2 linked regions of the Prochlorococcus marinus XMU1412 genome follow. The protein of the gene in region 2 interacts with the protein of the main gene of each other region in a pairwise test. Links are inferred from orthologs where the notes say so. Each region holds a gene or a part of one and is shown on either strand. Other genes may lie near its edges. The genes, in order: accC and ribD.

What was found.
Region 1: the proteins of ribD (region 2) and accC interact in binary tests that used the Escherichia coli proteins (3 or more experiments, as listed by UniProt). The link is inferred for Prochlorococcus marinus XMU1412 from one-to-one orthologs.

What each region holds. Positions count from the first base shown.
Region 1 is NZ_JAAORJ010000001.1:64,940-68,121, reverse strand. Bases 125-2,972 are described here. They hold accC (acetyl-CoA carboxylase biotin carboxylase subunit), read right to left. Parts: upstream 2,300-2,972; coding sequence 950-2,299; downstream 125-949. Other genes in these bases: HA152_RS00315 (glycosyl transferase), read left to right, coding at 2,645-2,972; HA152_RS00330 (YggT family protein), read left to right, coding at 626-931; psbX (photosystem II reaction center X protein), read right to left, coding at 350-535; HA152_RS00340 (Ycf66 family protein), read right to left, coding at 125-269. Also shown: more of HA152_RS00340, read right to left, coding at 1-124; more of HA152_RS00315, read left to right, coding at 2,973-3,182. UniProt on the Escherichia coli protein: This protein is a component of the acetyl coenzyme A carboxylase complex; first, biotin carboxylase catalyzes the carboxylation of the carrier protein and then the transcarboxylase transfers the carboxyl group to form malonyl-CoA.
Region 2 is NZ_JAAORJ010000004.1:216,841-220,020, reverse strand. The notes cover bases 8-2,853. They hold ribD (bifunctional diaminohydroxyphosphoribosylaminopyrimidine deaminase/5-amino-6-(5-phosphoribosylamino)uracil reductase RibD), read left to right. Parts: upstream 8-798; coding sequence 799-1,908; downstream 1,909-2,853. Other genes in these bases: ftsH (ATP-dependent zinc metalloprotease FtsH), read left to right, coding at 2,008-2,853; HA152_RS07610 (DUF3122 domain-containing protein), read left to right, coding at 283-783; HA152_RS07615 (hypothetical protein), read left to right, coding at 57-308. In the rest of the region: more of ftsH, read left to right, coding at 2,854-3,180. UniProt on the Escherichia coli protein: Converts 2,5-diamino-6-(ribosylamino)-4(3h)-pyrimidinone 5'-phosphate into 5-amino-6-(ribosylamino)-2,4(1h,3h)-pyrimidinedione 5'-phosphate.

The sequences.
Region 1 (3,182 bases), on a different replicon or contig from region 2:
TCAGTAGCAACTCCCCTCAATCGCACACTTTCATATGCGAAAAAAACTGTAGTTCCTGCTAATAAAAACTGACCAAACTGAAGGATGGGATCTAACCTCCAGCCTTGAAAAAATAATATTCCTCCGCACAAAAGTCCAATTGCTGCGAAGAAAACATCATAATCCCTTGCCAAGGCAGGCTTGAAGGACCTCAAAAAATAAAGGCCTCCCCCACATACCGCGAGAACTATACCAACAATACTGGCCCAATTGAGACTAGCATTGACCACATTCTTTCTCCAAAAATTTATATTTTAAAGGGTTACTTATATCCCCTATATATATAGTGTACTTAAAACTTCTACAAAAACTAGCGTCTTCCAGTAGAAGTACGTTCGAGGGAATCTTTCTGGCTGACAAAAATCAAAAATGCAGTGGCTGGAATAACGATAAGTAAGGCAGCGGCAATAAAACTACCTATCATTCCCACTGCGGAATTATTTGCAACTTCAGCAGAAAAATCTGCAGCTAGTAGTAAATTTGAGATTTGAAACACTTTTTAAATATTAAATTCTCAATTTATAATACGAATTAAATACGTTTCAATGGGTTATTTATTAAGATGAATTAAACAATTGTGATTTCCTTGCTTGTAAACTCTCTTCAAATTTTAGATATTAGTTTAGGAATTTCTCTTTCATATCTAACCATAGTTTTTCTAATAAGATTAATACTTACTTGGTACCCAAAAATTGATTTAAGTAAAGGTTTATGGTTATTAGTTTCAATACCATCAAGCTCTATTCTTAATTTAACAAAAAAACTAATTCCTCCTATTGGAGGTGTTGATGTTGGACCAGTAATTTGGATCGGAGTTATAAGCTTTTTAAGAGAAATTTTAGTCGGTCAGCAAGGGCTTATAAAACTTGCATTGCATACAAATATTTCATAGAAATCATTCAATTATTTCTCAGTAATTTGGCAATAGTTCTTCTTCTACATATTTAGTATGTATCTTACCCTGCTTAAATTTAGATTTATTCAGTAAGGTTAGATGAAAGTTAATTGTTGTAGGAATACCAGTTACTGCACATTCATTTAAAGCCCTATTCATTCTTTTAATTGCAGTATTACGATCTTTTCCCCAGACTATTAATTTACCAATTAATGAGTCATAGAAAGGGGGGATTTCATAGCCTGTATAAACATGACTATCCACCCTTACACCGGGGCCACCAGGAGGAAGCCACCCAGTTATTTTCCCAGGTGATGGTCGGAAATTGTGAGAAGGATCTTCAGCATTGATTCTACATTCAATGGCATGACCGTTTAAATGGATATCATCCTGATTAAATTCCAAGTTTGCTCCGCTTGCGATTTTAATTTGCTCAGCTATTAAATCAACTCCTGTAACCATTTCCGTAACAGGATGTTCAACTTGAATCCTAGTATTCATCTCCATAAAATAAAAATTATCATCATCATCAACTAAAAATTCAACTGTCCCTGCCCCTTCGTAGCCGATACTTTTTGCAGCAGCAATAGCTGCGTTCCCCATTTTTTTTCTTAGCTCAGTATTAATTGCAGGACTAGGAGACTCCTCTAGTAACTTCTGATGTCTTCTTTGAACTGAACAATCTCGCTCGCCTAAATGAACAACATTACCCGACCTGTCGGCCAAAATTTGAATTTCTACATGTCTTGGCTTCTTTATAAATTTCTCCATATATAAACCATCATTACCAAATGCTGCTTCTGCTTCGCCTTGAGCTGCTTTAAACATTTTTTCGAGATTATCAGAGTTTTCAACCAGCCTCATACCTCTTCCACCTCCTCCAGCAGTCGCTTTAATAATTACCGGATAGCCAATATCATCTGCCAATTTATAAGCCGCATCAACATTTGATAACAAGCCTTTACTACCAGGTACTGTTGGAACTCCTACTGCTTCCATAGTTTCTTTAGCTGTAGATTTATCTCCCATAGATCTAATAGCTTTAGGAGATGGGCCAATAAAAATAATGCCGTGATCATTACACATCTCAGCAAATTTATCATTTTCCGCAAGAAATCCATAACCAGGATGAATAGCATCAACTCCTCTCGATGTAGCAGCAGCAAGTATATTTGGAATATTTAAATAACTCTTATTACTTAATGAATCTCCGACACAAACCGCCTCATCAGCAAGCTGAACATGTAATGCTTTTTTATCTACAGTACTAAAAACTGCAACGGTTGCAATACCTAGTTCTCTACAACTTCTGACAATTCGTAAAGCTATTTCTCCACGATTAGCAATTAAAACTTTTTCAACCATTATGAAATAAAATTGAAGAAATGAAATGACTTAAAATAAAAAATTATTTGCCAAAGTATTCAACAAAATTTTTTAGTTATTAGAGGACATTTTTTACAATACAACCTAAAACGTTATATATGTATAAATATTTGTTTTATGCAATAGAAAAATTATCCATCATATTCAAAAAAACTCTTTTAAAACTGCATGCTTATTTCAGCCAATAATGTATGATATTTTTAAGGTTTAGGTGTCCCCTGGTTACTGGAAACCCTTTGCGGACGTGGCGGAATTGGTAGACGCGCACGTCTAAGGAGCGTGTGGCTTCGGCCTTGCGAGTTCAAGTCTCGCCGTCCGCATTTAATGTATTTTGGTTTAACTGCAATGAAAAAAAAATCAGTTGCAGTAGTTATAGTTTCTAATGGTCCTGGTGAATTAACTACATGGGTAAATCCCGTAGTAGATGAACTTAACGAAATAAATAAATCATTATGTGATGACGATAAACACGATTTCACTCTAAGGTTAGTCCTTGTTCCTTGCCCAAATGCCACTGGTAAAGAATTTTTAGTTGCAAATTCATGGAATAAATTCGAATTAATTACAAAATCCAAAAGTTTTTGGAAATTATTAATAAGGCCACATTCTTTTGCTAATTGGCCCAAAAATGGGGTAGTTGTTTTCCTTGGTGGGGATCAATTTTGGAGCATTTTATTAGCTAAAAGATTAGGTTATTTAAATATCACATATGCTGAATGGGTTGCACGATGGCCTAAATGGAGCAACGAAATTGCTGCTATGAATGTAAAAGTAAAAGAGTTAATACCTAAAAGATACAAATATAAATGTAAAGTCATTGGCGATTTGATGGCAGATATCAAACTTAACAGCGAAATATCAT
Region 2 (3,180 bases):
GTTTGAATGTTTTATTAAATTATCTTATTATTATTCGAGTTATCATAGTGAATTAATTGTCTGAAAGGAGAAAGAGATTACATGATTTATTGTTAACTCTAATTAATAAAGATAGTGAATTTGAGTTTATTGAAGAAGATTCTAGTGATTTAACTTCTTGCTATTCTGAAAAAGACACTTTGAATTTATCTCGAGTTATAGAAAAAAATCGTAAAATAATCAAAAGATATCAAGCTATTGTTAGAACAGCTGTAACTCTTGATGCCCTGATGGATTCTGAAAATGAAGAAAATTACAAAATCAAATAATAATATTTTTTTAAAAGGAATAATACCTTTACTTTTACTACTATCCTTTATTTTTAACCCATTAAAAGTATCTGCAGAAGTTGCAGAAACTGAAATTAATGGTGCATTAATGAATGCTAGCAGTGAGTTTTTAAGAGACTTGGACTTTGAAACTTGGCAATTAGTAGCTTATAAATCCCCTCTTTTTGAAGATAAATTGATCTTGAGAGTAATAGGATATCCAGGAAATCTCAGGATTGATCATCCCACTGACTTGAGGGTTGAATCAGGGAGAAAACAGTGGCTTCTAGATGATAAAACATTACTTAATGTGGAATTAGCAAATGATGGAAGACAAGCAGCAGCAGAATTCGATCTTGATGAATTGATTAAAAATTTAGATAAAAATAGACCATTAAGATTATCATTGTCAGGAGTTTTTTCTGAGTTACCTGTACCTCCCTTCGTTGTTAAAGAGTGGAGATCAATAAACTGAATTTGATTTTTGGAGATGTCTGAAAAAAATGTAAGCCATACAAAATGGATGAAAAGAGCAATTTTTTTGGCTTCATTAGGCAAAAATACAACAAGTCCTAATCCTATGGTGGGAGCGGTGATACTTGATAAGAATGGAAGTCTTATTTCAGAAGGGTTTCATTTAAAGGCAGGGATGCCTCATGCAGAGGCAATGGCTTTTAATAATTTAAAAAAGGATGCTAAAGATGGAACAATGTATGTAAATCTTGAACCTTGCTGTCATCAAGGTAGAACGCCTCCATGTGTAGATAAGGTAATATCCTCAGGTATTAAAAAGATATATATATCAAATAAAGATCCTGATAAAAGAGTATCTGGAAAAGGTATTAAATTACTGGAAGAAGCTGGTATAAAAGTTCATTTAGGATTATGTAAAAAAGAATCTCTAGAATTAAATAAGGCTTTTATTTATAGGAACATAACAAATAAGGCATTTGGGGTTCTTAAATGGGCAATGAGTATTGATGGCAGAATAGGTCTAAAAAATGGAAAAAGTAAATGGATTACCAATGAAGATTCTAGATCTCTAGTTCATAATTTTAGAGCAGAATTTGACGCAATAATTATTGGTGGGAACACCTTAAGAAAAGATAACCCACTTTTGACTTCTAGAGGTTCGAAAACTCCAGAACCTTTGCGAGTCGTTTTTACAAAAACTTTAGATTTACCAACAAAATCAAATCTTTGGGATTGTAATGAGGCTAAAACTTTAATTATTTACGATTCCAGAACAGCCAATGAAAGTTTTCTTAAAAGAATCCCAAAATGTGTGGAGGTTGAGAAGATATCTTCAGATAATCCAGAGTTAATTTCAAAATTGCTAGCTAAAAGAGGATTTAATAAAGTTTTGTGGGAATGCGGCCCAAAATTGGCGACTTCAGCAGTTAAAGCAGGATGCATAAACGAAATAATATCTTTTATCGCTCCAAAAATTTTAGGAGGAGAAAATAGTATGAATCCTTTTGGAGATTTTGAATTTAGAGAAATGAATGAAACTATTAAATTAAGTGGATCAAAAATTAGATTTATAGGTAATGATATCTTCGTAAAAAGCTCATTGAAAAATTTCTGTTATGACTACTAAAGTATTAGGTTTAAGTACCGTTCGGTTCTTACCCAATAAAATTCATACGAATACGAATACTCTTCGTTTAGTTTATAATGATAAAAATGGAATACAATCATGCCAATAAGACAAGACGATAATCAACCTAATAGAAGATTTGGAATTGTAAATATTATTTTAATTGGTGTTGGAGCGTTGCTTCTATTCAGTAGCCTTTTCCCTAATCAAAATATGCAAATACCAAGAGTTCCCTACTCTTTATTTATAGATCAAGTGAATGATGGGGAAGTTAAGAGAGCTTACATTACACAAGAGCAAATTAGATATGAACTAAATGGAGCTGAAGAAGGCGCTCCTTCTGTTTTAGCGACAACACCAATTTTTGATATGGATCTTCCTCAAAGACTAGAAAGTAAAGGGGTAGAATTTGCAGCTGCGCCTCCCAAGAAACCTAATTTCTTTTCAACAATCTTGAGCTGGGTAGTTCCCCCATTAATTTTCATCCTTGTTTTACAATTCTTTGCTAGAAGAAGTATGGGAGGAGGGGGAGCGCAGGGAGCCTTAAGTTTTACCAAAAGTAAAGCAAAAGTTTATGTTCCTGATGATGAATCTAAAGTTACTTTTGATGATGTTGCAGGGGTTGATGAAGCAAAAGATGAGCTTACAGAAATTGTTGATTTTTTAAAAAAACCTGAAAGATATACTGATATTGGAGCAAGGATTCCAAAAGGTGTCCTTCTTGTTGGACCTCCTGGAACAGGAAAAACTCTTCTCTCTAAAGCCGTTGCTGGAGAAGCTGAAGTTCCATTCTTTATTATTTCAGGTTCTGAATTTGTAGAATTATTTGTTGGTGCTGGTGCTGCCAGAGTTAGAGATTTGTTCGAGCAAGCCAAGAAAAAAGCACCTTGCATAATATTTATTGATGAGCTTGACGCAATTGGTAAAAGCCGTTCAGGATCAATGGGAGTTGTGGGTGGAAATGATGAAAGAGAACAAACTTTAAACCAACTCCTCACAGAAATGGACGGTTTCGCGTCCACTGATAAGCCAGTAATAGTACTTGCCGCTACAAACCAGCCTGAAGTTCTAGATGCAGCACTGTTAAGACCTGGAAGATTTGATAGACAAGTTTTAGTGGATAGACCTGATCTGTCAGGTAGAAAAACTATTCTTGAGATTTATACTAAAAAGATTAAGTTATCTGATTCTATAGATCTAGATTCTATTGCTCAAGCCACAAGTGGATTTGCAGGGGCTGACCTAGCAAATATGGTTAACGAGGCTGCTTTG